Regions from separate parts of the Rhodoferax saidenbachensis genome, predicted to be linked through region 1. Evidence: riboswitches for the same ligand, from Rfam matches in the RefSeq annotation. Region 1 holds a riboswitch; each other region holds the start of a gene.
The links. A riboswitch is a leader RNA that binds a small molecule or an ion and turns the genes downstream of it on or off. The one in region 1 is predicted to bind thiamine pyrophosphate.
Positions count from the first base shown of each region.

Region 1 (9,938 bases):
TAAATGCCGTCGCTCGTTTGGAGCGATGGTTACCATGGGCGCAGGGGCAGCCGTTGACTGCCAGCGGGACTTGTATGCCGTACGAAGAAACCGACACCCTTGCCACCGAAGCCGTTGCGGACCTGGCCACTGAACGCTGGGTCCAGCGTGCCGCGCTAACGGGTCTGGCAGGTCTGCTGGCGGCCTGTTCCACACCGGGTGGCCGGCTGTTGCAGCGTCCGGGTCAGCAATACAGCCGCGCGAACACGCCCGAGGAAGCCGCGCGCTTTTTGTTGCAGGCCCAGTTTTCGGCGTCGGACGCCGAGATCGCTGCCGTGCAGCAGCACACCTATGCTGACTGGCTGGCGCAGCAGTTTGATGCGCCGCTAGGGCAGACCGGCTGGGATTGGCTCAACGAACGCGGCTACGGCGTTATTGACAACACCACGCGTTACTTCGACCACTTCTACCCCGGCGACTACATGCTTTGGAACCAGCTTATGACCGCACCCGACGCGGTACGCAAGCGGCTGGCCCTGGCCTTGTCCGAGTTTTTTGTGGTGTCGCTCACGGGGCTGGACTTTGCTTGGCGCAGCCACGCCCTGGCGCACTACTGGGACACGCTGGCGCGCCACGCGCTGGGCAACTTCCGCGATCTGCTGGAAGAGGTGACGCTGAACCCGGCCATGGGCCACTACCTCAACACCAAGGGCAACCAAAAGGAGAACGCTGCCACCGGCCGTGTGCCCGATGAAAACTACGCGCGCGAGGTGATGCAGCTCTTCACCATCGGCCTGGTGCAACTGAACCCGGACGGCAGCGAGAAGACCGGTGCGAATGGTCAGCGACTGGAGACCTACGCGCAGAGCGATGTGACGCAGCTGGCCCGCGTGTTCACGGGTTACGACTTTGACCAGCGGCAAAACGTCACCGTGGTGATAGACCCCGAAGGCAAACGCAAGGTGGGCAATACCAACTTTGCCAAACAGCGCATGGCCTTCACGGCCAACCGCCATTCTGAGCTGGAGGCGCGCTTTCTGGGCACCGTCATCCCGGCGAAAACATCGGGTGGAGACGCCCTCAAGATCGCCCTGGACGCCTTGTTCCACCACCCCAACGTCGGTCCGTTCCTCGGGCGGCAGATGATCCAGCGCCTGGTCACCAGCAACCCCAGCCCGGCCTATGTGGCGCGTGTGAGCGCTGTCTTTGCCGACAACGGGGCGGGTGTGCGCGGTGACTTGCGCGCCATGTTCGCCGCCATCCTGCTTGACGATGAGGCGCGCAGCCCGGCGGGTCTGCGTGATCCGCGTTTTGGGCACTTGCGTGAGCCCATGCTGCGCCTGGTGCAGTGGGGCAGGACCTTTGGCATCACGTCCGCGCAAGGCAGTTGGAAGATGGGGGACCTCAGCAATCCGGCCACGCAACTGGGGCAAAGCCCGCTGCGCTCTCCTTCGGTGTTCAATTTTTTTCGCCCCGGCTACGTGCCACCCGCGACCCAAATGGCCGCTGCCGGTGCGTCGGCACCGGAGTTCCAGATCGTCACCGAGAGCAGCGTGGCGGGGTACATCAACTACCTGCAGGGCGTGGTGCGCAATGGCATTTATGTGAATGACCCTGATCTGCCCAACAACGTCAGCAACTCCAAGAGCCAGAAGAGTGGCTTTGACATCAAAGCCAGCTACTCCACGGAGCTAGCCCTGGCACCGGATGCCAAAGCGCTGGTGGCACGGTTGAATCTTTTGTTGTGTGCGGGCCAGTTGCCAGCGGCCCTGCAGGCCCGCATGGTCACAGCCCTGAACGCCACACCGCTGAATGCCACGAGCCCACCCGACAAACGTCTGGACCGTGTGGCCGCCGCCGTGCTGTTGACCATGGCCGCACCCCAGTACCTGGTTCAGAAATAGGAGCCCGCCATGCATTTGCTCCAACCGCATCTCCACACCCGCCGTGCTTTCCTGCAACGTGCGGGACAACTCACGCTGGCTGGCACCGCCTTGCCCACCGCGCTCAACCTGGCCGCCCTGGGCGAGGCCGCTGCAGCCACTGCCACCGATTACAAAGCCCTGGTCTGTGTCTTCCTCTACGGCGGCAACGACTATGCCAACACCGTGGTCACGTTTGACCCCGCCAGCTATGCCCAATACGCCACCGTACGCGGTGGGGCGGGCGAGGCTGGGGGCGGCATCGCCCTGGCGCACGCCGACTTGCAGCGCACGCTCTTACAGCCCGGCACGCCGCTAGCAGACGGGCGCCAGTACGCGCTGCACCCGGCCATGACGGGGCTGGCCGATCTGTTCAACGCCGGTCAGGCCGCGGTGCAACTCAATGTGGGGCCACTGGTGGTGCCGCTTACACGCACGCAGTTCAACAGCCCGGACCGTAAGACCTACCCGCTGCCGCCCAAGCTGTTCTCGCACAACGACCAGCAGTCCATCTGGCAATCGTCCTCGCCTGAGGGCTCTACGGTGGGTTGGGGTGGGCACCTGGGCGACCTGGCTTTGCGCAGCAATGCCAAGTCCTTGTTCACCTGCATGTCGGTCACCGGCAATGCGGTGTTTTTGTCGGGCGACTCGGCGCTGCAGTACCAGGTCAGCACCGGCGGTGCGGTGCGTGTGCGTGCCGCCAGCGATAACGCGGTCTACGGCTCCAAGGCCGTGAAGAACCTGCTTTCCGAGATGATCTCCGAGCCCAGCACGCATCCGCTGGAGAACGAATACGTGCGTGTGATGCAGCGCTCGCGCGAGGCCGAGGTACACGTGGCCGCTGCGCTGGCTGGCAGCCAGAGCGGAGGTACTGCGCCGCTGATGACAGCGTTCCCCACCGGCAACCCGCTGGCTGATCAGTTGAAGATGGTGGCGCGCCTGATCCAGGGCCGCGATGTGTTGGGCGCCAAGCGCCAGGTGTTCATGGTGTCGCTGGGCGGCTTTGACCTGCACGACAACCTGATTGCGCAGCAGCCCGTGCTGATGGGCCGCGTGAGCGAAGCCATGGCGGCGTTTTACCGCGCCACCGTGGAGTTGGGCGTGGCGCAGAACGTGACCGCGTTCACCGCCTCCGACTTCGGCCGCACGCTCACGTCCAACGGCGATGGTTCCGACCACGGCTGGGGCGGCCACCACTTGGTCGTGGGTGGCGCGGTCAAGGGTCGTGCCTTCTACGGTGCACCGCCGCCCGTCAGCATAGGCAACACCGCCGCGCCGCAAGACCAATGGCACGTCGGCCAGGGCCGCCTGCTGCCCAGCACCTCGGTAGACCAGTACGCTGCCACGCTGGCGCGCTGGTTTGGTGTGGGGCCGCAGGAGCTGGGCGGCATACTGCCGAACCTGCGGCAGTTTGGCGCAGGGGCTGGTCGGACAGACTATCCTATTGATTTGGGATTTATGGGAATGCCTGCATGAGAGTGATGGTGTTGGGAGGGTATGGAAACTTTGGCGCGCGCATCTGTCGTGCCCTGGCAGCAGATCATTCCATAACCGTGTTGGTCGCTGGGCGTGATGGAAGCCGTGCTTCTGCCTTAGCTGCAGAACTCAACCATGTGCACGGCACAGGTGCCAGCGCTGCGGTGGTGGATTGCCAGAGCCCTGATTTTTCGGAGATGCTGCGCGAACACCAGGTCGAACTGCTGATCCACACCGCTGGCCCGTTTCAGGGCCAAGACTATGCAGTGGCTATTGCGTGTGCCAAGGCCGGTGCGCACTACATTGATCTGGCTGACGGTCGGCGTTTTGTGTGCGATTTTGCAAAGACCATGCAGGCTCCGTTCGCGGAGGCCAAGCGGGTGGCCATCAGCGGTGCCAGCACCGTGCCTGCGCTGTCGTCTGCCGTGGTGGATTTTTTGTGCCGCGGCTGGCAGCGCATCGACAGTATTGATATCTGCATTGCCCCGGCACAAACCGCACCACGCGGTGTGGCCACGCTGGAGGCGGTGCTGAGCTACTGCGGCGCCCCCATTCAATTGTGGAACGGTGGCCAATGGCAGTCCCAGATTGGCTGGGGCAGTCCGCAGCGCGTGGAGTTTCAACGACTGAAGCCCAGGCAGGGCGCCGTGTGCGACATCCCCGATCTTGAGCTATTCCCTGCGCACTACCGGGTGCAAGACCGCATGGTGTTCCGTGCCGCGGTAGAGGTAGGGCTGGCACAACGCGCCTTTGCATTCCTGGCTTGGCTGCGCCAGCACGGGCTGCTGAAAAATCCTTCGTCCTTCGCGAGACTACTCAATGCCGGTGCGAAGGTTTTTGATCCTCTGGGTTCAAAGTTGGGGGGCATGGTGGTGCGCGTAGCCGGTTTGGATGGCGCTGGCGTGCCGGACAAACGCGCCTGGCACATCGCCGCCGATAACGACCATGGCCCTGAGATCCCTTGTATGGCTGCGATCCTGTTGGCTCGTCGACTCGCCGCGGGTGAGTCCATGCAGCCGGGGGCACGACCCTGCCTAGGTTTGCATGTGCTGCGCGATTTCACACCCGAGTTTGACAAGTGGGGCATGGTGACGGATATGGTGGAAGAGGGTTGAGAAAATGGTGCATCGCAAAATGGAATTCACCATGCCAGCCAGTGCGGACATTGTGTTTGATGCATTTCACTTTCATCATTGGCGGCATCGGTGGGACTCATTGGTGAGTGCAACCCAGGTGCTGGGTGGTGCGCCATGTCCCTATGTAGGGGCAGTAACCGAGAACTCAGGCGGAGGCTGGATGCGTGCTTTGTCCATGCAAACCCGATTCGTGAGTTTTGACCGGCCGTATCTGGCTGCCGCCTCGATGGTCGGAACGTCGTTTCCTTTTTCCCGATGGGCAGCATCTATGCGCCACAAAGACCAGGATGCCCGAAACTCCGTACTGATTTACACCTATACATTCGAAGTGGGACCGCGTTGGACAACATGGCTTCTCGGCCCTGTCGTGAATACAGTCTTCGAACACCAGACACGCAAACGCTTTGCGCGGTTGCAGACTTTCCTGGTAAGGCATTCGCAGGAGATCGCAGATTGGCAAAAGGAAAATAAAGCGCATGACGCACTCTGAGCTAAGGTGGCTGCGTTATAGCCTGGTCTTTGTGTGGCTGGCCACGGCTGTGGTCAGCGTGTGGGAGCTGCATGGCCAGAGCCGCGCCTTATTGCTTGCAGGTGGCGTGACGGATGTGCGTATGGCCAACACACTGACGCTGGCCGGTGCAGTGCTGGATGTCGTACTCGGGCTGCTTTTGCTTCTCAAGCCGGTGCGGCGTGTGTATGGACTGGCCCTGCTTGTCATGTTGTGCATGACCGTCGTGGCTTCCGCCATGGTCCCCGCGTTGTGGCTGCATCCTCTGGGGCCACTGACCAAAAATTTACCTATTGCAGCTGTGCTGTGGGTTTTGATGCGGAGGCCCGCATGAATACCTATTTGTTGGTGAAATGGGTTCACATCCTGTCCAGCGTGGTGTTGGTGGGGACAGGTTTTGGTTCCGCCTTCTATATGTTTTTTGTGAATCGCAGCAATGTGCTGGCTGCGCAGTCAGTGGTTGCCCGCTTGGTCGTGCGGGCAGACTGGTGGTTTACGGCCCCTGCGGTACTCATGCAACCGGCGACTGGCTTCCTTATGGCTTACTGGGCTGGCTTCCCGTTATCCACGCCCTGGCTTGCAAGCTCGGTACTGCTTTACTTCTTTGCCGGGGCTTGCTGGCTGCCGGTGGTCTGGTTGCAAATCCGCATGGCGGCAATGGCACACAACGCTGTCCAGCACCAGACCGAGTTGGACCCCGCCTATTGGCGCTACGCCCGTCGATGGGAAATGCTGGGCTACCCCGCGTTTGTTGCCATGGTCATCGTGTTTTATCTGATGGTGGCCAAGCCCAATTTCTGAGCCAGGCGCACCTGCACCTACAATCCGGGCTTCACCGGGGGTGTCTGTTCTTTTGGAACGGACTGAGAAATACCCCACTCACCTGATCTGGGTCATGCCAGCGTAGGAAGTGTGAAGAGCCTTGATCCCGTGGTTTTCTGGGGTGTCGGCTTTTGATGCGACCTGCGTTGGCGCATTGAAAGTAGGTACTTGATGAAACGCGGGATTTTTTCTTTTCTGGGCATCACCTGCGCTGTGGCATTGGTGACCGTGGGGCTTGGCACTTCCGTGCATGCCGCCGAACTGCGGGTGCTGACGCACAGCTCTTTCACCGTGCCCAAGCCGCTGCTCAAGCAGTTTGAGACCAACACCGGCATCACGCTGCGCATCACCAAAGGTGGCGATGCGGGCGAGATGCTCAACAAACTTATATTGACCAAAGCCGAGCCAATTGCCGACGTGGTCTACGGCATCGACAACGCGCTGGCACCCAAGGCCCTGGCCGCGGGTGTGCTGGACGCCTATGCAGGCTCTGCCACCAGCCGCGAAACGTCGGCGCCGTTGCCCGCCGGGCTGGTGCCGGTGGACTATGGTTATGTCACGGTGAACTTTGACAAAGCCTGGTTTGCCAAGAGTGGCCTGGCACTGCCCAAGACGTTGGACGAACTGGCACAGCCAGCCTACGCCAAGCTGCTGGTAGTGCAAAACCCCGCCACCTCAAGCCCCGGCAATGCATTTCTGCTGGCCACCATTGGCGCGCTGGGCGAAGAAAAAGCTTTTGACTGGTGGGCCCGCATGCGGACCAACGGTGTGAAGGTGGCCAAGGGCTGGAGCGAGGCCTATTACACCGAGTTCAGCCGCAACGGTGGCAAGTACCCGCTGGTGGTGAGTTACTCCGCCAGCCCTGCCGCTGAGCTGTTCTACGCCAAGGACAAACCTACAGAGCCACCCACAGGCAGTCTGTCCATCCCCGGCGCCGTGTTCCGCCAGGTTGAAGGTGTGGCTCTGGTCAAGGGTGGCAAGGAGCGCGAAGCCGCAGGCAAGTTCATAGAGTTCCTGCGCTCCGCCGCCGTGCAAACCCAGATGCAGACCGAGATGTGGATGTACCCGGTGGAAGCCGGTGTGGCGCGGGTGGACGTGATGAAGTTCGCGCCCGAACCCACGGTGTTCCACAGCCCTGGCGAACGCGACATCGCCACCAAGGGTGCGGCTTGGGTGAGCCGCTGGACCAAGGTGGTGTTGAAGTAAGACGCTCATTGTTTGATGGCATGCCGCTATCTCTCGCCGCCGTGCACCTTTCCCCCGTTCGCCCTGAGCCCGTCGAAGGGCTTCGACCCTTCGACGGGCTCAGGGCAGGCCAAGCTCAGCCCGAACGATTGGGTGTGCTGGCGCGCCCGTAAGTCCATATGAATCCCTCTCGCCCTCGCACCACTGCGCCCGCTTGGCTCGCGCTGCTACCACTGGCTTTTTTGCTGGTGGTGCTGGTGGCGCCCGCATTGCGCCTGCTGGCGGAGGGGTGGACTGCGGGCACCGGTGAGGGCGGGGCACATGGGCTGGCCGCACTCTGGACGCCCTGGCTGGACCCGTATTTGCGCTGGCGCATTGTGTGGTCTTTCTTGCAGGCGGCCATCACCTGTGTGGCGGCGCTGCTGCTGGGTCTGCCGGTGGCCTGGGTGCTGGCGCGGTTTGAATTTCCCGGGCGCAGCCTGGTGCTGCATGCACTGATGCTGCCGTTTGTTGTGCCTACGCTGGTGGCGGCGCTGGGCGTGCTGGCCTTGCTGGGCCCGCGTGGTGTGTTGGTGGGGCTGGGTGGACCGGATTTGCAGGGCACACCCTGGCTGCTGCTCTACGGCAATCTGTTTTTCAACCTGTGTGTGGTGGTGCGCGCCGCCACGGATGCGCTGGGCCAGGTCAGCGCGGCGCGCGTGGCCGCGGCGCGCAGCCTTGGGGCCACGCCCTGGCGTGCGTTCTGGCGCGTGGAGTGGCCTGCCATCGCGCCGTGGCTGATGTCGGCGATGTGCCTAGTGTTCCTGTACTGTTTTGCCGGTTTTGGTCTGGCGCTGGTGCTGGGTGGCCAGCAATACGCCACGGCGGAGGTCGAGATCTACACCCTGGTGGCGCACGAGCTGCAGCTGGCGCAGGCTGGGGTGCTGGCTACCTGGATGGTGGCACTGACCGTGCTGGTGGCGCTGGCCTATGCGCTGATCGAACGACGTCTGGCCACGCCAGCGCGCGCCGACCACCTGGCACGCCGTGCGCCGCGGGGTACAGGGCAGTGGGGTGCGGTGGCGGCTGCGTTGCTGGTTTTAGCATTGTTTTGTGCTGCGCCCCTTGTGGCGATTGCGTGGCGTGCTCTTATTTCAGGAGCATCTGCCTGGGTGGTTCTGGTGGAGGACGACACGCTGGCAGCACTGTGGAACACCTTGCGTTTCTCCACGCTGGCGCTGGCACTGGCCACCGTGCTGGGCTTGCTGCATGCACTGGCGGCACGCCGCTCGGTGTTACTGCGCACCCTGGTGTTCCTACCTTTTGTGGTGTCGCCGGTGATGGTGGCGTTTGGCCTGTTGCTGCTGTACCCGCAATGGAGCGGCAGTTTCGGCTTGTTGGTGGCGGCCTATGCGCTGCTGGCGTACCCGTTCATCGCCAAGTCGGTCGCGTCGCGTCTGGACAGTCTGCCGGCGTCGTATGCCGACGCGGCGCGTTCGCTCGGTGCATCACCCGCCCGCACCTTTTTGCGTGTCACCTTGCCACTGCTGGCACCGGCCCTGCGCCGCGGCATGGCATTTGCGGCTGCCACGGCCGTCGGCGAGTTTGCCGTGACCCTGTTTTTATCGCGCCCCGAATGGGCCACGCTCACGACCCTGATTTACCAGCACCTGGGCCGCCCCGGCGCCGCCAATATGGACGCCGCGTTGGTACTGGCCTGTGTGCTTATGGCGCTCGCGCTGCTGGCCTTTGTTGCCATTGAGTGGCAGGGCTCTGAGGAAGAAACCCATGCTTGAACTGCAATCTCTCCACAAAACCTGGCAGCCCACGCGTGGCGATACACGCGTGTTGCTGCACAACCTGAACCTCACCGTGCGTCCTGGCGAAACGGCCGCCATCCTCGGCCCCTCGGGCAGCGGCAAGAGCACGCTGCTCAAGGTGCTGGCCGGGCTGGAGCCGCTGGATGCGGGCTGCGTGCGTTTCAATGGCGAAGACATCACCGCGCTGCCGCCCGAGCGGCGCCACTTTGCGCTGATGTTCCAGGACTTCGCGCTGTTCCCGCATTTGAATGTGCAGGACAACGTGGCTTTTGGTCTGGTGGAGCAGGGGCAGAGCAAACGTGAAGCGCGTACGCAGGCGCAGGACATGCTGCAGCGTTTTGGCCTGGGTGCGTTTGCGCAGGCCAAAGTCTGGCAACTCTCGGGGGGTGAACAGCAGCGCGTGGCGCTGGCCCGTGCCCTCATCACGCAGCCGCGTGTGCTGCTGCTCGATGAACCTTTTTCTGCGCTGGATGCTGCGCTACGCCTGCAACTTCGCGAGGAGTTCAGTCAGCGTATTGCCGACCTCAACATTGCCACCGTGCTGGTGACGCACGATGAGACGGAGGCGCGTGCCATGGGGCAGCGCGGGTACCGGTTGACGGATTGCGCGTTGCAGGTGGTTTGGTAGGGCGCTAAAGCGCCAGTCCGTTGAGGACACTGTAGGTATTGGCCAACCAGGTTTTCACGCGCTGGCGCTCCAGCATGCCCAGTGCATCGGGCCCGCCACGCGTGTTGAGCGCGGCCCAGAAGCTCATGTTCTGGCGGTCTATCTTGACCATGCTGGCTTCGTGCAACGCGGGCAGGCTGATGAGTTTGCCGCCCAGGCTCAGGGCATTCTTCAGCGCGGCGGATTCGGCCAACAATGAAAAGTCGGACCCACGGCCCTGGTTTTTGACCACGATGTAGTTCGGGCCTGCGCCGTAGGTGGTGACCAGTTTGTCCAGCAGGTCCACCGAGTCGCGGCCGGCGTCGACCAGATGCCAGAAGTTGACGGTCACGCCCATGCTGGCCAAGAGCGTCAGCAAATCCGAGTCCTTGATCCAGCGTGACAGCGGGGCGGCGGTTTGTGCGGCCAGGTCGACGATGACGCTGGGCTGCGCTTCACCTTCGC
Region 1 is NZ_CP019239.1:2,888,551-2,898,488, reverse strand. Features, by position in the region: gene RS694_RS13785 (DUF1800 domain-containing protein) at 75-1,883, shown strand; gene RS694_RS13780 (DUF1501 domain-containing protein) at 1,893-3,377, shown strand; gene RS694_RS13775 (saccharopine dehydrogenase family protein) at 3,374-4,492, shown strand; gene RS694_RS13770 (SRPBCC family protein) at 4,512-5,003, shown strand; gene RS694_RS13765 (DoxX-like family protein) at 4,990-5,355, shown strand; gene RS694_RS13760 (DUF2269 family protein) at 5,352-5,822, shown strand; TPP riboswitch at 5,849-5,949, shown strand; gene RS694_RS13755 (thiamine ABC transporter substrate-binding protein) at 6,015-7,049, shown strand; gene RS694_RS13750 (ABC transporter permease) at 7,208-8,803, shown strand; gene RS694_RS13745 (ABC transporter ATP-binding protein) at 8,796-9,455, shown strand; gene RS694_RS13740 (P-loop NTPase family protein) at 9,460-9,938, opposite strand, start outside.

Region 2 (9,938 bases), 1.0 Mb from region 1:
GGTTGCTGTTGTTCGCGTATGCAAATTCACCGATGGCCATGGCACTCTTTCAATAGGAATCCGGGACGGTACCGCATTCTCCCGCCGCGGCTGGGGCCACTTGGCTGCAAAAGCATGGTGTAGGCTCGCTTCTTTTGTTTTCGCAACCCGCCCCGTCCTTCATGCTCCCATCGCACGCTGCTGCCTCCGTCCATCCTCCGCGCTGGATCGCCTACTTCTTTCTGGCTCTGAGCATGTCCCTGGTGGGCAGCTACGTCGCCCTGTCCAAACCGCTGGTCGCGGCGCTACCGGTGTTTCTTCTGGCCTGGCTGCGTTTTGGCATAGGCGGTCTGGCCATGCTGCACTGGCTCAAGCGTCCGGAAGAGGAAGTCCCCATGACACGGGCGACCAAAGGCTGGGTGTTTCTGGAGTCGCTGTTGGGCAACTTCCTGTTCTCCATCTGCATGCTGTTTGGCGTGAGCATGACCAGCGCGGTGTCAGCCGGAGTGATCATGGCGAGCATTCCTGCCGTCGTGGCGTTGATGAGCTGGGCCTTTCTGCGCGAACGCATTGGCCTGCGCATTTGGGCGGCGGTGGCCTGTAGTGCGCTGGGTATTGGCCTGCTGGCGCTATCAAAACAAGAGCTGCCTGCGCAATCCGGACAAGGGCTGGAGGCCGATTTGGCACATAACAAGGCGCTGCTGGGTAATCTGCTGGTGTTCGGCGCTGTACTGTGTGAGGCGGCCTACGCCGTGATCGGCAAGAAGCTCACCGGCGCCCTGTCACCCAAACGCATCACTGCGCTGATCAACCTGTGGGGCTTTGCACTCATGACCCCCATGGGGCTGTGGGTGGCTTGGCGTTTTGACTTTGCCGCAGTGCACGTGGGCTCCTGGGTGCTGCTGGTGTTCTACGCACTGGCGGCCAGCGTCTGGACGGTCTGGTTGTGGATGACCGGCCTGAAAACCGTACCTGCTGCGCGTGCCGGTGTGTTCACCGTGATGTTGCCCATCTCGGCCGCGCTGGTCGGCGTGTTGGTGCTGGGCGAACCTTTGGGTGGCATGCAGTTGCTGGCCTTCGCCATCGCCCTCTTGGGTGTGGTGCTGGCCACTCTGCCCAATAGAGCAGCCCCCACGCTCCCTCACTCCGTGTAGTCGCTGCCCCCTCCCCGAGGGGGCCAATTTGCCTTGGGGCGGCCCGCGGCAACTTTCACATCACTACACCAGCGGCTTAGCGCTGACCACGATGCCGTCTTCATCGGCATACAGCCAATCGCCGGGGCGGACCCACACGCCCTGGATCTGCACAGCCACCTCGGACTGACCCTCGTTGCGCTTCTCGGTGGGCAGTGGCATGGCAGCCAAGGCACGGACACCCACGGCGTGGCCCGCCAACTCGGCGGTATCGCGCACACAACCATCGATCACCACGCCGGCCCAGCCGTTGCGTGCGGCCGCAGCGCCCAGGTTGCCGCCCAGCAGCGCACGGCGCAATGAAGCACCGCCGTCCACCACCAGTACTTTGCCCACAGGCCCTTGCGGCATGTCCAGCGTGCCGGGGGAATCCACCGCCGCCTTGACCAGCGTGTTGTCCTCAAAACACTTCACCGTCACCACCGGGCCGCTGAATTTGCGCACCTGCCCATAGTCCTTGAACACGGGTGGCAGCACCCGAAAATCGCCCGAAGTGTCGTTCTTGTGGGCATCACACAGGTCACAGGTGGCGAAGGGACTGGACATCTCGGGGGCTCCTTTTCGTTCAATAGACCTATTCTCCAATGAAAAAAACAACATCTCCGAGTGAAAAAAGCAATTTCCCGCTTGGAAAGGCGCTTTTTCTCCAGTAGCATGCGCCTTACCAGCGAAGAAGCAGTTTTTCTGCTGGTGATTAATCAACTTCTAGAAGGACAATCAATCATGGCAACTGCAAAAAAACCGGCTGCAAAAAAAGCCGCTCCCGCAAAGAAGGCTGCACCAGCGAAGAAAGCTGCACCAGCTAAAAAAGTAGTAGCGAAGAAAGCTGCTCCCGCCAAGAAAGCCGCTCCCGCTAAAAAGGTAGTGGCCAAGAAGGCTCCCGCGAAGAAGGTAGCCGCCAAGAAGGCTCCTGCCAAGAAGCGCACTGTGAACGCCGCATTCATGAAGGCTTTGACTCCCAGCGCCGCTCTGGCTGCGATCGTGGGCTCCACGCCTCTGCCACGTACTGAAGTGGTCAGCAAGCTGTGGGCTTACATCAAGAAGAACAAGCTGCAAGACGCAGTCAACAAGCGCATGATCAACGCCGATGCCAAGCTGAAGGAAATCTTCGGCAAGATGCAAGTGTCGATGTTTGAGATGGCTGGCCTGATTGGCAAGCACCTCAAGTAATCGCCAACAGCGTTGCGAACAAAAAAGGCCGGATCAACCCGGCCTTTTTTTGTTGGTAACATCCACGACTTTTTTGCCCTACCTTCCCACCCATGCTGCGCTTTGTCTTTACGCGTCTTAGCCTGATCATTCCGACTTTCTTCGGCATGACCCTGCTGGCGTTCTTCCTGATTCGCATGGTCCCTGGCGACCCCATCGAAACCCTGGCAGGTGAACGGGGCATTGATGCCACGCGCCATGCTGTCCTGCTCAAGGAGTACGGACTGGACCGCCCGGTCATGGTGCAGTACGGCATCTACATCGGCAAGGTGTTACAGGGCGACTTGGGTAAATCCATCATCACCCAGGCACCGGTGCTCAGCGAATTCATGGCCTTGTTTCCGGCCACGATCGAGCTGGCCGTGTGCGCCATTCTGTTCGCACTGATCATTGGTATTCCGGCGGGCATCATCGCGGCGGTCAAACGCAACTCGTTCCTGGACCATGGCGTCATGGGCGTGTCGCTGACCGGCTATTCGATGCCGATCTTCTGGTGGGGGTTGTTGCTGATCCTGCTGTTCTCGGTGCAACTGGACCTGACTCCGGTTTCCGGGCGTATTGCAGTGCAGTACTTCATAGAACCCGTCACCGGCTTTTTGCTGATTGATACCTTGCTGGCAGGCGACAAGGGGGCCTTCATGTCGGCCGCCTCACACCTGATACTGCCCACCATCGTGCTGGGTACCAATCCGCTGGCCGTGATTGCACGCATGACACGTTCGGCCATGCTCGAAGTACTGGGCGAAGACTACATCCGCACGGCGCGCGCCAAGGGCCTGTCCACCATGCGCATCGTGGCATTACATGCCTTGCGCAACGCACTCATTCCCGTGATCACCGTGATCGGCCTGCAGGTCGGTGTGTTGTTCACCGGCGCCATCCTGACCGAAACCATTTTTTCCTGGCCCGGTGTCGGCAAATGGCTGATTGAAGCCATCGCCCGACGCGACTATCCTGTGCTGCAAGGCGGCATGCTGCTGCTGGGCGTCATGGTCATGGCCGTCAACCTGCTGGTCGACCTGGCCTACGGCATCATCAATCCCCGTATTCGGCACCAAAAATGAGCGCTACACACTCTATAGACACCACCCCGGTCGCACCCCACGTGCACCCGCTGCGTGATTTCTGGCGCTACTTCAGTGGCAACAAGGGCGCGGTGGCCGGTATGGTCATCGTGGTCGTCGTCCTGCTGATGGCTGCGTTTGCCAACGTGATCGCGCCGTATGCGCCCGACCTCACAGACAACAGCGTGTTCCTGGTACCGCCCGCCTGGCAAACCGGCGGTTCGTGGGCCCACATTCTGGGCACCGACGCGATTGGCCGCGACATCCTCTCGCGCCTGATCCACGGCGCCCGCCTGTCGCTGCTGATCGGTATTGCCGTGGTGACGATTTCCGTAGTCGTCGGCACCGTGCTGGGGCTGCTGGCGGGCTATTTCCGCGGCATCTTCGAGATCACCATCATGCGACTGATGGACATCATCCTCACCCTGCCCAGCCTGCTGTTGGCTATCGTGATCGTGGCTATCCTCGGCCCTGGCCTGATGAACGCCATGCTGGCGGTGGCCATCGTGGTACTGCCGCACTATGTGCGTATTACCCGCGCTGCGGTGATTTCCGAAACCTCACGCGACTACGTGACCGCAGCCCGCATGGGCGGCGCCAGCCACTTGCGCCTGATGTTCAGCGAAGTGCTGCCCAACTGCACGGCGCCGCTCATCGTGCAGGCATCGTTGGGCATTTCCACCGCGATTCTGGACGCCGCGGCCCTGGGCTTTCTGGGTTTGGGCGCACAGCCGCCCTCACCCGAGTGGGGCACCATGCTGGCCGATGCACGCGAGTTCGTGCTGCGCGCCTGGTGGGTGGTGACCTTCCCCGGTCTGGCCATCCTGATCACCGTGTTGGCATTCAACCTGCTTGGCGACGGGCTGCGCGATGCGCTGGACCCCAAGCTCAAGCGCTAAAAACAAGACCGTATATGGCACTGCTAGAAATTGAAAACCTGTCGGTGGAGTTCCCATCGCACAACGGCGTGATGCACGCCGTCGACGGCGTCAGCCTGTCCGTCGACACCGGCGAAGTGCTGGGCATCGTCGGTGAGTCCGGCTCGGGAAAAAGCGTCACCATGATGGCGCTGATGGGCCTGGTCGCCTACCCCGGGCGCGTCAAGGCGGACAAGCTGCGTTTTGACGGCCACGACTTGCTCAAACTCTCGGAACGCGAACGCCGCCGCCTCACGGGCAAGGACCTGTCCATGATTTTTCAGGACCCCACCACCAGCCTGAACCCGTGTTTTACCGTAGGCTTCCAGTTGGCTGAAACACTCAAGCTGCACATGGGTCTGGACAAGGCCGCCGCGCGCAAACGCTCTATCGAACTGCTTGAGCAGGTCGGCATCCCTGCACCCGAAAGTCGCCTCGGTGTTTATCCCCATCAGCTCTCAGGCGGCATGAGCCAGCGCGTGATGATTGCCATGGCGATTGCCTGCAATCCCAAACTGCTGATTGCCGACGAGCCCACCACCGCGCTGGACGTCACTATCCAGGCGCAAATTCTGGATTTGTTGCGCAGCCTGCAAAAAGACCGCGGCATGGCACTGGTGCTGATCACCCACAACATGGGCGTCGTGAACGAGATGGCCCAACGCGTGGCCGTGATGTACGCGGGCCAGATCATGGAGCAGCAGCAGGCCAAGAGCTTGTTCAACGCGCCCCAGCACCCCTACACCGAAGCGCTGATGGCCGCTATGCCCGAACGCAGCAACGGCCTGAGCCGCCTGGCCACCATTCCCGGCATGGTGCCTGGCCTGTTTGACCGCCCCAAAGGTTGTCTGTTTGCACCACGCTGCAGCTACGTCAACGACAGCCAGTGCCAGACCCGGCCCGCCCTGCGCCCCTGGCAGGACGGCGCGGTGCGCTGCCATTTCCCTTTGGGTGATACCCAGAAACACGCCTCTGCCCAGGAGGTGTCCGTATGAGCCACGCAACCACCATGACACCACCAGCCACGGAAGGCGTGACTGTTGTCCGTGCAGACAACCTGCGTCAGGTTTACCCCATCAGCAAGGGCATGTTGCGCAAGCCCGATCTGTTGCAGGCCGTCAGTGGCGTTTCGTTTTCCGTTCAGGCAGGCAAGACGCTGGCTATCGTCGGCGAGTCGGGATGTGGCAAGTCCACCCTGGCACGCATGGTGTCACTGATTGAATCGCCCACCGATGGTGCATTGCACTTGGGCGAAACCAATGTGGTGGGCGCCAGCGCAGACCAGAAACGCGTATTGCGCCAAAAGGTGCAGTTGGTGTTTCAGAACCCCTATGGCTCGCTCAATCCGCGCAAGCGTATTGGCCAGATTCTGGAAGCGCCGCTGGAAATCAACACCGACCTGACCGCCGCACAGCGTGAAGAAAAAGCGCGCGCCATGCTGGCCCTGGTCGGCCTGCGGCCTGAACACTACGACCGTTATCCCCACATGTTCTCGGGCGGCCAGCGCCAGCGCATTGCCATTGCGCGCGCGTTGATGCTCAACCCTTCTTTGGTAGTGGCCGACGAGCCTGTTTCGGCACTGGATGTCTCCATCCAGGCGCAAGTGCTAAACCTGCTGGCCGATCTGCAAAAAGACCTGGGTCTGGCATACCTGTTCATCTCCCACGACTTGGGCGTGGTGCGCCACATTGCGCACGACGTACTGGTGATGTACCTGGGCCACACCGTGGAACATGGCGAGAAGAATGCCATCTTCAGCCAGCCGCTGCATCCGTATACCCAGGCCCTGCTGGCGTCCACACCAGGACTGGCTGGCAGCGGGCCTGCGCAGCAGCGCATCGTGCTCAAGGGCGAACTCCCCTCCCCCTTGAATCCACCCAAAGGCTGTGTGTTTTCCACCCGCTGCCCGCATGCCGTCGAGCGCTGCCATGTCGAACGCCCGACGTTGCAGACACTGCGCGGCCGCCAAGTGGCTTGTTTTGAGGCCGAACGTTTGGCGACCCAGTAGTAACCCCGGCATGAAACCTGCATTCCTTCGCGTAACATCCATTTTTTGTAGGAGTAATCCATGAATCGACTTTCCGTCCGCACTCGACCCAGCAAGGTCGCTCTGCTGTGCGCCATTGCATTGCCTGCGCTGTTGGCGCTGGCCCCTGCATCGGCCAAAACTCTGGTGTACTGCTCTGAAGGCAGCCCTGAGAACTTCTACCCCGGCGTCAACACCACCGGTACCTCGTTTGACGTCACCGAACAGATCTACGACAACCTCGTTGATTTCGAACGCGGCGGCACCAAGGTTGTGCCCGGCCTGGCAGAAAGCTGGACCATTTCCAAAGACGGCACGGAATACACCTTCAAGCTGCGCAAAGGCGTGAAGTGGCAGTCCAACAAGAACTTCACCCCATCGCGCGATTTCAACGCCGACGACGTGCTGTTCATGATTGAGCGTCAATGGAAAGAAAACGATCCCTTCTTCCGCGTCACCAGCCCCAACCACGCTTACTTTGGCGACATGGGCATGCCTGCCCTGCTCAAGTCGGTCGACAAGGTCGATGAATACACCGTCAAGTTCACACTGAACCAGCCCGAAGCGCCTTTCCTGGCCAACCTGGCCATGCAATGGGCCGGCGTGCAGTCCAAGGAATACGCGATTGCCATGCTCAAGGCTGGCTCCCCTGAAAAAATCGACCAGGACCCACTGGGTACCGGCCCCTTCCAACTGGTGCAGTACCAAAAAGACGCCATCGTGCGCTTCAAGGCATTCCCCCAGCACTACGCCGGCAAAGCCAAGATCGACGACCTGATCTTCGCCATCACCCCTGATGCATCCGTGCGCTGGGCCAAGCTGCAAAAGGGTGAATGCCATGTCATGCCCTACCCCAACCCTGCTGACCTGGACGCCATCCGCAAGGACGCCAACGTCACTGTGATGGAGCAGCCCGGCCTGAACATCGGCTACCTCGCTTACAACACGACCAAGAAACCTTTTGATGACGTGCGCGTGCGCAAGGCCATCAACATGTCTATCGACAAGAAGGCCATCGTGTCTGCCGTGTACCTGAGCACCGGCATTCCCGCTACCAACCCGATTCCTCCAGGCCAATGGTCTTACAACAAGGCCATCAAGGACGACGCGTTCAACCCCACAGAAGCCAAGAAGTTGCTGGCAGCTGCTGGTTACCCCAACGGTTTCACCACCGACCTGTGGGCCATGCCTGTACAGCGTCCTTACAACCCCAATGCCAAGCGCATTGCCGAGTTGATGCAAGCCGACCTGGCCAAAGTGGGCGTCAAGGCTGAAATCAAGAGCTTTGAGTGGGGCGAGTACCGCAAGCGCATGCAGTCTGGCGAACACCAGATGGGCATGCTGGGTTGGACCGGTGACAACGGAGATCCAGACAACTTCCTGAACACCTTGCTGGGCTGCAGCTCTGCTAAGAGCAACGGCTCCAATGTGGCCAAGTTCTGCTACAAGCCCTTTGAAGACTTGGTTCTGAAAGCCAAGGTCACCTCCAACGTGGCTGAACGCACCAAGCTGTACGAAAAGGCCCAGGTGATCTTCAAGGAACAAGCGCCTTGGTTCACCATCGCCCACGCCGTGCAACTCAAGCCCGTGCGCAAAGAAGTCATCGACTTCAAGCTGAGCCCCTTTGGTCGCCACACTTTCTACGGTGTGGACATGAAGTAATCAGCATCTGCTGATATTGAAAGGCCGGTGCAAACCGGCCTTTTTTTATGCCAAATCGGCCTGTAGCCCACGTAGTTATTGCGCAAGCAGCTCCTACTTTGATAGCAATTTCGGTGTTCTTTCTTGATTTCAAGGCACGCTTGCAGATCGGCCATAATCCAGCCTGCTAGAGGTGCCGCCCAGAAATTATTCCAGGTGGCTGAGAAATACTCTTCGAACCTGATCTGGGTCATGCCAGCGTAGGGAAGCCTGATACCCATCGGTCCGCCTCCGCCTGTCTGCCCCATGTCAAAACCTTTTTAGGAATTGCATGGCTGAACAACAACTCTCCCCCTCCGACATCTGGTCCGACATCCTAGCGGTGCGTAACAACGGGCCGCTGGTGCACAGCATCACCAACCTGGTGGTCATGAACCTCAACGCCAATGTGCTGCTGGCCGCGGGCGCATCGCCGGTCATGGCACACGCCCACGAGGAAGTCGAAGCCATGGTGGGCATCGCGCAATCGCTGGTGCTCAACATCGGCACGCTGGACCCGTACTGGATAGAAAGCATGCGTCTGGCCTTCACCGCCGCCGCCAAGCGCGGAATTCCCGTGGTGCTGGACCCGGTGGGTGCCGGCGCCACGCCGTACCGCAATGCCAGCCTGGAGCTGCTGCTGGACACCGCCCACCCCACCGTCATCCGCGGCAATGGCTCGGAGATCATGAGCGTCGCTGGCTCCAGCGTCAAAACCCGCGGCGTGGACAGCAGTGCCGCTGCCAACGATGCCCTGGGCGCAGCCCGCGCACTTGCAGAGCGCACCCAGGGCGTGGTATGTGTCAGCGGCGAGACCGACCACATTCTGGACGCCAGCCAGCGCTGGGCGCGCCTGTCCAACGGCCACGTATGGATGACCAAGATCACCGGCGTGGGCTGCTCGGCCACGGCGTTGATCGGCGCCTTCTGCGCAGTGCAGCAGGACGCATGGCGGGCCACCGTATCCGCCATGGCACTGATGGGCGTGGTCGGTGAAGTGGCCGCCGAAGCCGTAATAGCCAAGCATCAAGGCGTGGGCAGCATGCAGACCGCCATGCTGGATACGCTGCAGTTGCTGGACCAGGACACCTTCCGGCACCGCCTGAAGCTGGAAGTCGCTGCGTGACCCACAGCGCGCTTGCATCCGCTCTGCGCCTGTACCTGGTCACGGACCAAGTCAGCCTGCTGGGCCACACGCTCACCGACGTGATGATGGCGGCTGTGCAGGGCGGTGTCACCTGCGTGCAGTTGCGTGAAAAGCAACTCACCACGCGCGACTTTGTGGCCCAGGCCATGGCATTGAGCGCGCTGCTGCGCCCGTTGCATATTCCACTGGTCATCAACGACCGCATCGATGTGGCGCTGGCCTGCAACGCGCAGGGTGTGCATCTGGGGCAAAGCGACATGCCGGTGGAGCTGGCTCGCAGCCTGTTGCCACCCGAGGTTTTCATCGGCTGGTCGGTGGAGACCATGGACGATGTCACCCGCAGCGCCAGCCTGCCCGTGGACTACCTGGGTGTGAGCCCGGTGTTTGCCACCCCCACCAAGACGGACACCCACACGCCCTGGGGTCTGGACGGATTACGCCGCGTGCGTGCTATTACCGCCCTGCCCCTGGTGGCTATTGGCGGTATCCATAGTGGCAATGCGCTTGACGTACTACGCGCGGGCGCCGATGGTCTGGCCATGGTCAGCGCCATCTGCTCTGCACCCGATCCGCGTCTGGCCGCGCAAACTTTAAGGACGCTGTGTGATGGCATATGAAACACCTTCCCACGCTTTCCAATACCGCTACCCGCGCGTACTGTCCATTGCCGGCTCCGACAGCGGTGGTGGTGCTGGCATCCAGGCGGATCTGAAAACTTTCGCC
Region 2 is NZ_CP019239.1:1,853,793-1,863,730, reverse strand. Features, by position in the region: gene speB (agmatinase) at 1-40, opposite strand, end outside; gene RS694_RS08915 (DMT family transporter) at 162-1,133, shown strand; gene rraA (ribonuclease E activity regulator RraA) at 1,197-1,718, opposite strand; gene RS694_RS08905 (SWIB/MDM2 domain-containing protein) at 1,896-2,342, shown strand; gene RS694_RS08900 (ABC transporter permease subunit) at 2,435-3,445, shown strand; gene RS694_RS08895 (ABC transporter permease subunit) at 3,442-4,344, shown strand; gene RS694_RS08890 (ABC transporter ATP-binding protein) at 4,359-5,357, shown strand; gene RS694_RS08885 (peptide ABC transporter ATP-binding protein) at 5,354-6,370, shown strand; gene RS694_RS08880 (ABC transporter substrate-binding protein) at 6,431-8,050, shown strand; TPP riboswitch at 8,209-8,313, shown strand; gene thiM (hydroxyethylthiazole kinase) at 8,361-9,194, shown strand; gene thiE (thiamine phosphate synthase) at 9,191-9,832, shown strand; gene thiD (bifunctional hydroxymethylpyrimidine kinase/phosphomethylpyrimidine kinase) at 9,822-9,938, shown strand, end outside.
Region 2: linked by a shared signal. The riboswitch ahead of thiM (hydroxyethylthiazole kinase) and the one ahead of RS694_RS13755 (thiamine ABC transporter substrate-binding protein) in region 1 are both predicted to bind thiamine pyrophosphate.

Region 3 (9,938 bases), 1.0 Mb from region 1:
GGAGTCTGCGCGCAGCTTCATCCGTGGTGCATTGCAAGCAGGCGCAGAGGTGCATACCGGCCAGGGCAGCGGGCCGCTGAACCATGGGTTTGCGCCGTTGGTGATGCGGCGTATCGGCTTGCGTGATTAGCAGAAGATTTTCTCCGGCGCTGGATCAGATGAGGCAGATGTTCTGCTTCGTGTCCTCCGGCCTTCGGCCTCCCCCTTTACCTACGCAGAACACCCGCCCCACCTGATCCGGTGTGTTGAGATGCTCGCGCTCAAACCACCTGGAGCAGGAGGTATGGGGTGAGCGTCACAGCGAGGTAAAGGAGGAGCAGAGGACGCAGTCCTCTGCGGGGGACACGAGCGGTGGCGCTTACCCCATGCCTCCTGCGGGAGAGCTAAGCAGACTTGCTGCGACTCAAAAACGCCAGTACAAACGTCACAACCAGAGTAGGCAACGTAGACCCCCACTGTGGTGCCCAGGCCGCCAGCGCGTGGTACATCGCAATACCCAGTATCCAGATAGCAGCAGCACCGTAGTCGACCTTGCGGGCTGATACAGATGCAGCCTGCCCCAACCCCAGCCGCCCCAGAATCACGCCGTACAAGGGTACGAACACAGAACTCAGAAGCAGCAGGAAAGGCTCCAGACTGTGCATGGGCAACACCAGTGCCAATCCCGTGCACAAAACGGCCAGACCCACACCCCAGCGACGAATGGACCACTTCGGTTTGATGCTGTGTGCCGATACAGCGCCCGAGTACACATCTCCATAAGCGTTGTCGATTTCGTCCACCAGAATCAGGCTCAGCGCAATCAGGCCACCCTGCGCCAAGAGCAAAGCACCGACCAACTCCACGCCCGGCTGCGCCACGCTGACCACCACCACACCCAGCGCGTAACACCAGATGTTGGCAATGGCGTAACCCAACCAGGTGCCGCTCATCGCGCTGCGCCCGGTTCGCCCGTGGCGCGCATAGTCGGCCACCAATGGCAACCACGACACCGGCATCGCCATCACCAGGTCCATGGCCGCGGGCATGCCCATGCTGCCATCGCCCGTGCGGGACCAGAATGCTTCCCAGCCTTGCGCCTGCAACTGCGTACCAAACTGCCAACTCAGCCACACCAGCGATGCCACGACCAGCGGCAGGCCAAAGCGCCCTATCAGCTTGCGCACCAGCGTGGTCATGGAGCCTGACAACAGCAGAACCAGCACTGAGCCCCACAGCAAGGTGGTGACCAGCGTGCCGGAGAAGCCGTCCAGCGACAACCCCGTGGACTGTTTGCCGATGGCGGCGGTGCCATCGCGCATAACCACCAGTTCAAACGTGGTCCAACCAATTAATTGAGCGATGTTCAACAGAACTGGCAATCGGGCAAACAGGCTGCCATAAGTGGCGTGCATCAGGCCTGCACTGGTCAGGCCCGTGTCGCAGCCCACTTTGGCGGTCCACGCCAGCAGACCGGAGCCGACCAGCGAGCCCAACACAATGGCGACCACGGCGTCGCGGCTGCCCACGGCAGGCACCAGGTAGGCGCCAATCTGCATCACCAGTAGGCCAACGCCCAGACTGAACCACAGCGACGCGTGCGCGTGCCAGCCAAACACCCGCTCGGTGTCGGCCACGGGCGTCAGCGCCTGGTTCAGGGTTTGGGAAGAATGTGTATTTGCCATCCATTTGCTCCATGCAAAAAAGTTGGCAGGTAGGCGTAGCCCAGCCCCAAGGCCGGACTTGCTTCCCTGCGCGAGGATTACCTCAATCAGGTTCAAAGGGACTCTCTCAGTCGGCCTGCACTTTTCAATACAGGGCAACACCCCTAGCGAATGCACTCTTGCGAGCGCCTGGCGATTCTACGTGGTGCTTCGCACTGTGGTTAATTGCGTACAGCGGTCGCTTAAGCCTGCGCGTTAAACGCCGCGTGGTAGGTAACCACGGCTGTCGGTACTGCGCTTCCAAATCGCAGCGCCTGAAAGTATTCGGGTGGCACACCGGCCAGCACCAATGCCGGATCGGCTTTGAAACCGAAACGACCGTAGTACGCCGGGTCCCCCAGCAACACACAGCCGGCCGCTGCCCGTGCACGCAAGGCCTGCAGCGCCTCGTGCATCAAGTCACTGCCAATGCCCTGCCCCTGGTGTTCAGGCCATACGGAAATAGGGCCCAACCCATACCAACCCGAAGAACCATCGGATAACGCCACCGGAGACAGCGCCACATGGCCCACCATGGTCTCGCCCGACATCGCGACCAATGACACGGTCAACACGCCTGCTGCGCGCAAGGCATTTACGACGAACTGCTCCGTGTGGTCGGTGTGGGGCGCGTTCAGAAATGCTGCGGTCGTGAGCAATTCAATGGTCTTGGCGTCTGCCGCAGTTTCGGGACGGATGTGGATGTTCATCAACGGCTCTTTCAGCGCTTCAAGGCGGCCTGCGTCATCGCCGCCAATGTGCCGCGTGTGCTGATGAGTTCGGGCTCCAGCACCACCTCGATCACCGTGCCGTTGGGCCGTGCCAGCGCAGCCAGCAACTCTGCTTCAAAGTCCGCACTCTTGCGGATCGTGATACCGGCATAACCGTAGGCGCGCGCCAGCGCTGCAAAGTCGGGGTTGTTGAGCGCCGTGCCCGCCACACGCTGCGGGTACTCACGCTCCTGGTGCATACGAATGGTGCCGTACATGCCGTTGTTGAGCAGCAGGATGATGCTCTTGGCGCCATGCTGCACAGCAGTGGCCAGCTCCTGGCCGTTCATGAGGAAGTCCCCATCGCCGGCAATAGTGAATGCCGTGCGCCCGGTGGTAATCGCCGCTGCAATGCCGGCTGGCACGCCATAACCCATGGCGCCATTGGTCGGTGCCAGTTGCGTCTTGTGGCCTGCGGCCAGTCCGGTGTAGCGGTAGAAGCGGTGTAACCAGCTCGCAAAGTTGCCTGCGCCATTGGTCAGCACCGCGTCTTTGGGCAAGTGCTTTTGCAGCGTGGCAATCACACTGGGCATGTCCACCAGACCGCGTGCGTTGTCGGCGGGCAAGTCCTTGATCACACTCGGTACCAGATTGGCTTGGTAGTCGGCGTTGCAGCCCTGCGTCCAGGCTTCCCAAGCCACGTTCACGGGCGCCGTCAGCACCTCCAGCGAACGGGCCGCAGCACGCATGCTGGCGTGGATCGCCAGGTCGGCCTGGTAGACACGGTTGAGCTCTTCGGCGCTGGCGTGGATGTGCACCAGCGTCTGCGCCGCCTTGGGCGCCTTCAGCAGCGTGTAGCCGCCAGTCGTCATCTCGCCCAGGCGTGGGCCAATGGCAATGATGAGGTCGCTCTCGCGGATGCGTTTGGCCAGTGCGGGGTTGATACCAATGCCCACATCACCCGCGTACTGCGGATGGTGGTTGTCAAAGGTGTCCTGAAAACGGAAGGCATTGCCCACCGGCAGGCGCCAGTTTTCGGCAAAGCGCTGCAACGCCTGCGCGGCTTGCGGCGTCCAGCCACCACCACCGGCGATGACAAACGGACGCTCTGATTTCAATAGCAGCTGGCGCAGGTCCCGCAGGGCCCCGGGGTCACTCCAGGCCTCAACGGGCTCTACCCGTGCCAAAGGCTGTGGTATCGCGCCGCTGGCACCGGCCACCAGCTTTTGCGAAAGCATGTCTTCTGGTAGCACCAGTACCACCGGCCCCGGGCGGCCGTTCATGGCCGTGGCAAAGGCCCGGGCGATGTACTCGGGGATACGCGCCGCATCGTCAATGCGCTCCACGCGCTTGGCCATGCCCAAAGCGCTGGGCCCAAACATGACGCGGTAGTCCATCTCCTGAAAGGCTTCGCGGTCGCGCTGGTCGCTGGCCACATCGCCCACCAGCAGCACCATGGGTGTGGAGTCCTGGAATGCGGTGTGCACACCGATGCTGGCGTTGGTTGCGCCCGGTCCGCGCGTCACAAAACACACGCCAGGGCGGCCCGTCAATTTGCCGTGGGCTTCGGCCATGAAGGCGGCGCCGCCCTCCTGCCGGTTCACGACAAACTGGATGTGCTCTTGGTACAGATGAAAGCCATCCAGCACGGCCAGATAACTTTCGCCGGGAACGCCAAAAGCGTGCGTGACGCCCTGCGCTACCAGGCACTGCACCAGCAGGTGGCCGGCCAGGGTGGGAGGAAGGGATGCAGTGGTTTTAGGGTTGCTGACTGTAGGCATGGGTGCCATTGTGCAGCACCACATCGCCTTCCAGAATGCGCCTCGGCGGGTGACTCACACCGTCATTCAGCCGGGCGTAAATAGGGTCAAAGTCGATGCGCGCCAACTCCAGCAAATCATCCAGACTGTTCAACACAAAGTAACTTTCCTGAAAGTCATCAATACGGTAGTTGGTGCGCATGACACGCTCCAGATCAAACGCGATGCGGTTCGGTGACGGGCTCTGCACGGAAAACACACTCTCGGTAAACGACGACGCAATGCCCGCACCGTAGAGGCGCATGCCCTGTGCTTCCTGCAGCAAGCCGAACTCCACGGTGTACCAGTACACACGCGCCAGTTCGGTAAGCTTGCCGATACGCTGCGCACGCAAACCCGCCTCGCCATACAACTGGATAAAGTCCGCCATCACCGGGTGCATCAGCATCGGCACATGACCAAACACATCGTGGAAAACATCGGGCTCTTCCAGGTAGTCCAACTGGTGGGCGCCCCGGATGAAGTTGCCGGAGGGGAAGCGGCGGTTCGCCAGATGTTCGAAAAACACCTCGTCGGGCACCAACCCCGGCACCGCCACCACCTGCCAGCCAGTCGTGGGCTTCAGCGTGGCATTGAGTTCATCGAAGTTGGGAATCCGGTCCGCAGCCATGGGCAATTGCCGCATGCCTTCTACAAACTCCGCGCAGGCCAGACCCGGCAAGAGCGCGGTTTGTCGCTCAAACAGCGTCTTCCATACCGCGTGGTCTTGCGCGGTGTAGTGATCCCAGTGCTGGGGAATGGTGTAGTCGTCCGCCATGCCTACCCCACTCAGCGTGCCGCCAGCAGCGTACCGCGGCACTCGCCAAAACCAATGCGCCGCACGCCTGCGCGCGTGCAGTAACCACGCAGGATGACGGTGTCACCATCCTGCAGGAAAGTGCGGGTTTCGCCGTTGGCCAGCGTGAGCGGCATTTTGCCGCCCTGTGTCAGTTCCAGCAGAGAGCCACCTTGTTCGGGTGCAGGCCCGGACAGCGTGCCCGTGCCCAATATGTCGCCGCTGCGCAGATTGCAGCCGTTGACCGTGTGGTGCGTCAGCAGTTGCGCCAGCGTCCAGTAGGCGTCGCGCATGTTGGAGGTGGACAGGCGCTGCCCCGGATTACCGGCGGCCAGCATCGCAGGTGTCTGCAGCCACACTTCAAGCTGCACATCCAGCGCACCGGCAGCGCGGTTGTGGGCCGAGTCCAGATACGCCATGGGCTGCGGGTCATGCGCAGGCCGCTCAAAGTCCGCACGGAACGGCGCCAGCGCGTCCAGCGTCACCATCCAGGGTGACACCGTGGTGGCAAAGTTCTTCGCCAGAAACGGCCCCAGCGGCTGGTACTCCCAGGCCTGCACATCGCGTGCGCTCCAGTCGTTGAGCAGCGTGAGGCCAAAGATATAGTCCTCGGCCTGCGCCATAGCCACGGGCTCGCCCAGCCCATTGCCACCGGCCACCCAAGCACCTATCTCCAGTTCATAGTCGATGCGCGCACTCGGGCCAAAGTCGGGCACTGCCGCACCGGGCTTGAGCGTTTGTCCTTGCGGGCGGTGGAACTGTTGACCACTGGCGCCAATGCTGCTGGCGCGACCGTGGTAGCCAATGGGCACCCACTTGTAGTTGGGCAAGAGCGGGTTGTCGGGGCGAAACAGCTTGCCCACCGTGGTGGCGTGGTGGATGCCGGTGTAGAAGTCGGTGTAGTCGCCGACCTCACAGGGCAGGCCCATTTCCACTTCGCTCTGTCGCAGCAGCGCCTGACTCCAGACTTTTTGCAAAGCCGAGCCTGCACGCAGTCCTTCCCAAAGGGACAAACGCAAGGCGCGGCGCTCAGTGACAGGCGCAGCCATCAGGCGTTGCATGTCCAGATGATCGATCAGGCCCACCGCATGCAGGTCCAGCACCTGGTCACCAATCGCCACACCGATCTGCCAGGGCTCCAGCGCGTTGCGGCGGAAACGCCCGAACGGCAGGTTCTGGATGGAGAAATCTGTCGCCGGGTCGTTAGCAGACTCCACCCAGCTGAGGGTGGCGGGGTCGTGGGTCACATCCATCACGCTGCGCCCAGTTCCTTGGCGTGCAAAAACGCCGCGTGTTTGGGCGCGCGTTTGGTGACGCTCCATTCCTCCAGCATGGCCCACTTCACCGCATCGGCCTGGGCAATCTTGGCGATCTCTTCAGGGTCCGGGCAGGCCAGTTCCAGGCGGTGACCATTGGGGTCGAAGAAGTAAATGCTGTGGAACATACCGTGGTCGGTCACACCCAGTACATCCACGCCATTGGCTTCCAGATGCGCCTTGAACGCCAGCAGCTCAGCACGGTCTTTCACGCGGAACGCAATGTGCTGCACCCACTCGGGTGTGTTCGGGTCGCGGCCCATGGGCGGCTGCGTGGGCAGCTCAAAGAAGGCCAGCACATTGCCCATGCCCGCATCCAGAAAGATGTGCATGTACGGGTCGGGCGCCTTGGTACTGGGCACCAGGTCTTCGGCAATGGCCAGCACAAAGTCCATGTGCAGCATCTTCTGGTACCACAGCACGGTTTCCTTGGCGTCCTTGCAACGGTAGGCCACGTGGTGGATGCGGTCGATTTTCATGGTGTGTCTCCTGGGTTCGCCTGGGTTCACTTGGCGGCTTCGAGCACGCCACGGTTAATCTGGTCACGCTCCAACGACTCAAACAGGGCCTTGAAATTGCCTTCGCCAAAGCCCTCACGGTAGTTGCCCTTGCGCTCGATGAACTCGAAGAACACCGGGCCCAGCAGCGGTTGCGAGAAGATCTGCAGCAACAGGCGCGGCTGGCCGCCTTCGGTCGTGCCGTCAAGCAGGATGCCACGCGCCTGCAAATCACCCACCGGCTGGCCGTGACCAGGCAGGCGTTGAGCCAGATTCTCGTAGTACACGTCATTGGGCGCAGTTAGTAGCGGAATGCCCGCCATCTGCAACCGGTCGATGGCGCTGGGCAGGTCCTCGCACAGCAGGGCAATGTGCTGAATGCCCTCGCCGTTGAATTGCATGAGGAATTCCTCGATTTGCCCCCCACCCTGGCGCGCTTCTTCGTTGAGCGGAATGCGGATCAGCCCATCCGGCGCTGTCATGGCCTTGGAGGTAAGGCCGGTGTATTCCCCCTGGATATCGAAGTAGCGGATTTCCTTGAAATTGAACAGCTTGCCGTAGAAGTCCGCCCAGTACGCCATGCGGCCGCGGTACACGTTGTGCGTCAGGTGATCGACCACGCTGAAGCCATGGCCCACTGGGCGACGGTCCACGCCCGCTATGAATTCAAAGTCGATGTCGTAGATCGACTTGCCGTCTTCATAACGGTCAATCAGGTACAGCGGCGCACCGCCAATACCTTTGATCGCGGGCAGGTTCAGCTCCATCGGACCGGGGCGCAGCTCCACGGGTTGGGCGCCCAATTCCAATGCGCGCTTGTAGGCGAGGTGCGAATCCTTCACACGAAACGCCATGCCGCAGGCGCTGGGGCCGTGCTCGGCGGCGAGGTAACCGGCCACGCTTTTGGGTTCACGGTTGACGATGAAATTGATATCGCCCTGGCGGTACAGCACCACGTCCTTGGAGCGGTGCTTTGCCACCAGCGTGAAGCCCATGCGTTCAAAGATCGGTTCGATCACACCAGCGATGGGCGACGCAAACTCCACAAACTCAAAGCCCATCAGGCCCATCGGGTTGTCAAACAAATCACCTGTTGCAGTGGCCATGGCTGTGCTCCTCAAACGCTGTTCTTGAAGCTTTGATTGTCATGAAAGCGACGCGCATGGTGTGCGCAATTTTTCCCGAATAATGGCCAATCAATGCATAATTTGTGCATGAATCAAGAAACAACCGAAGATTTTTTGCTTGATCGCTTCGATATCAGCTTGCTTGCTGCACTGCAAAAAGACGCACATGCCACCAACCAGCAGATCGGCGAACAAATCCACCTCTCGGCCTCGCAGGTCAGCCGTCGCATCCAGCGGCTGGAGAGCACGGGCATCATCCGCCGTTATGTGGCGCTGATGGACCCGGCCCGCTTAGGGCTGGGCGTGCGCGCCATGGCCTATGTCACGCTAACCCACCACAGCGGGGAGGAAGGCATGGCCTTCGAGCGGGAGATCGAGAACCTGCCCGAGGTGATGGACTGCTACGCTGTGGCCGGCGAGTCCGACTACATCCTGCAGATCGTCGCAGCCGACCTCAACGCACTGTCCGACTCGGTGCTGCGCCGGCTCACACGCATCAAGGGTGTGAGCAGCATCCGCTCCAACATCGTCCTGCACTGCATCAAGTCCAGCACCGAACTGCCACTCAACCACATCGGCCAGGCCGGTGGCACCACCCGGCGCATCCGACTGACTGGCAACACCTGATCCTTTTACCCCACCGAGAACGTCCATGAACCTGCCCACCCTCCTGCTGCTCAGCACCGTGACTGTCGCGCTGACTGCCTGCGCCGAAGTCGCGCAACTGCCGGTGTCTGCGGGCACCGGCCCCACGCCCACCCTGCCCGCCCCCAACACAGGCTTCATCCCCACGGTGAATATCGCACCCGCCGTGGGCTGGCCCGCAGGCACCATGCCGCAGGCGGCAAGCGGCACCCGCGTGGTCGCCTTTGCCAGCGGGCTGGACCACCCGCGCTGGATACACGTGCTGCCCAATGGTGACGTGTTGGTGGCCGAGAGCAATGCGCCCGCCAAACCGACCAGTTGGAACCCCATGGACTGGATCGCCGGCTACGTCATGAAAAAAGCCGGCGCCGGTGTGCCCAGCGCCAACCGCATCACGCTCCTGCGAGACACCAATGGCGACGGCGTGGCCGATGTGCGCTCGGTGCTGCTCGAAGGCCTGAACTCCCCCTTTGGCATGGCGCTGGTGGGCAATACGCTGTATGTGGCCAACGCCGATGCCGTGGTGCGCTTCCCGTACACCACGGGCGACCTGCGCATCACCGCACCGGGCGTACAGGTCACATCCCTGCCCGGCGGCCCGCGCAACCACCACTGGACCAAGAGCATCATTGCAAGTCCCGATGGCAAACGCCTGTACGCCACCGTGGGCTCCAACAGCAACGTCGCTGAAAATGGCCTGGAGGCCGAAGAAGGCCGTGCCGCGGTCTGGGAGATCGACACGGCCAGCGGCCAGAAACGCCTCTTCGCCTCGGGCCTGCGCAACCCCGTGGGCCTGGCCTGGGAACCGCAAAGCGGCGCCTTATGGACCGTGGTGAACGAACGTGACGAGCTGGGCAGCGATCTGGTGCCCGACTACATGACCTCGCTGCGCGACGGTGGCTTTTACGGCTGGCCCTACAGCTACTTCGGCGACCATGTGGACACCCGCGTGAAACCGCAGCGCCCCGACCTCGTGGCCAAGGCCATCGCGCCCGACTACGCGCTGGGCCCGCACACCGCCTCGCTGGGCCTGGCGTTTTCCAAAGGCACCAGCCTGCCCGCAGCCTATGCCAATGGCATGTTCATCGGGCAACACGGTTCATGGAACCGCAAGCCACACAGTGGCTACAAGGTGATTTTTGTGCCGTTTGAAGGCGGCAAACCTGCCGGTGCGCCGCTGGATGTGCTGACCGGTTTTCTATCCGCCGAGGGCACCGCCTATGGCCGCCCGGTGGGAGTGGCACTGGACAAACAAGGCGCGCTGCTGGTGGCTGACGATGTGGGCAACCTGATCTGGCGCGTCAGCAGCAAGCCCTGATCGGCTCGGGGCTTAGCGCGCGACCGTACGCTGCCCCACACCCAGTGC
Region 3 is NZ_CP019239.1:1,843,241-1,853,178, reverse strand. Features, by position in the region: gene thiD (bifunctional hydroxymethylpyrimidine kinase/phosphomethylpyrimidine kinase) at 1-130, shown strand, start outside; gene RS694_RS08860 (purine-cytosine permease family protein) at 384-1,664, opposite strand; TPP riboswitch at 1,711-1,819, opposite strand; gene RS694_RS08855 (GNAT family N-acetyltransferase) at 1,886-2,392, opposite strand; gene RS694_RS08850 (thiamine pyrophosphate-binding protein) at 2,404-4,173, opposite strand; gene phhA (phenylalanine 4-monooxygenase) at 4,151-4,969, opposite strand; gene fahA (fumarylacetoacetase) at 4,981-6,240, opposite strand; gene RS694_RS08835 (VOC family protein) at 6,240-6,782, opposite strand; gene hppD (4-hydroxyphenylpyruvate dioxygenase) at 6,809-7,906, opposite strand; gene RS694_RS08825 (Lrp/AsnC family transcriptional regulator) at 8,015-8,554, shown strand; gene RS694_RS08820 (PQQ-dependent sugar dehydrogenase) at 8,580-9,890, shown strand; gene RS694_RS08815 (MFS transporter) at 9,903-9,938, opposite strand, start outside.
Region 3: linked by a shared signal. The riboswitch ahead of RS694_RS08860 (purine-cytosine permease family protein) and the one ahead of RS694_RS13755 (thiamine ABC transporter substrate-binding protein) in region 1 are both predicted to bind thiamine pyrophosphate.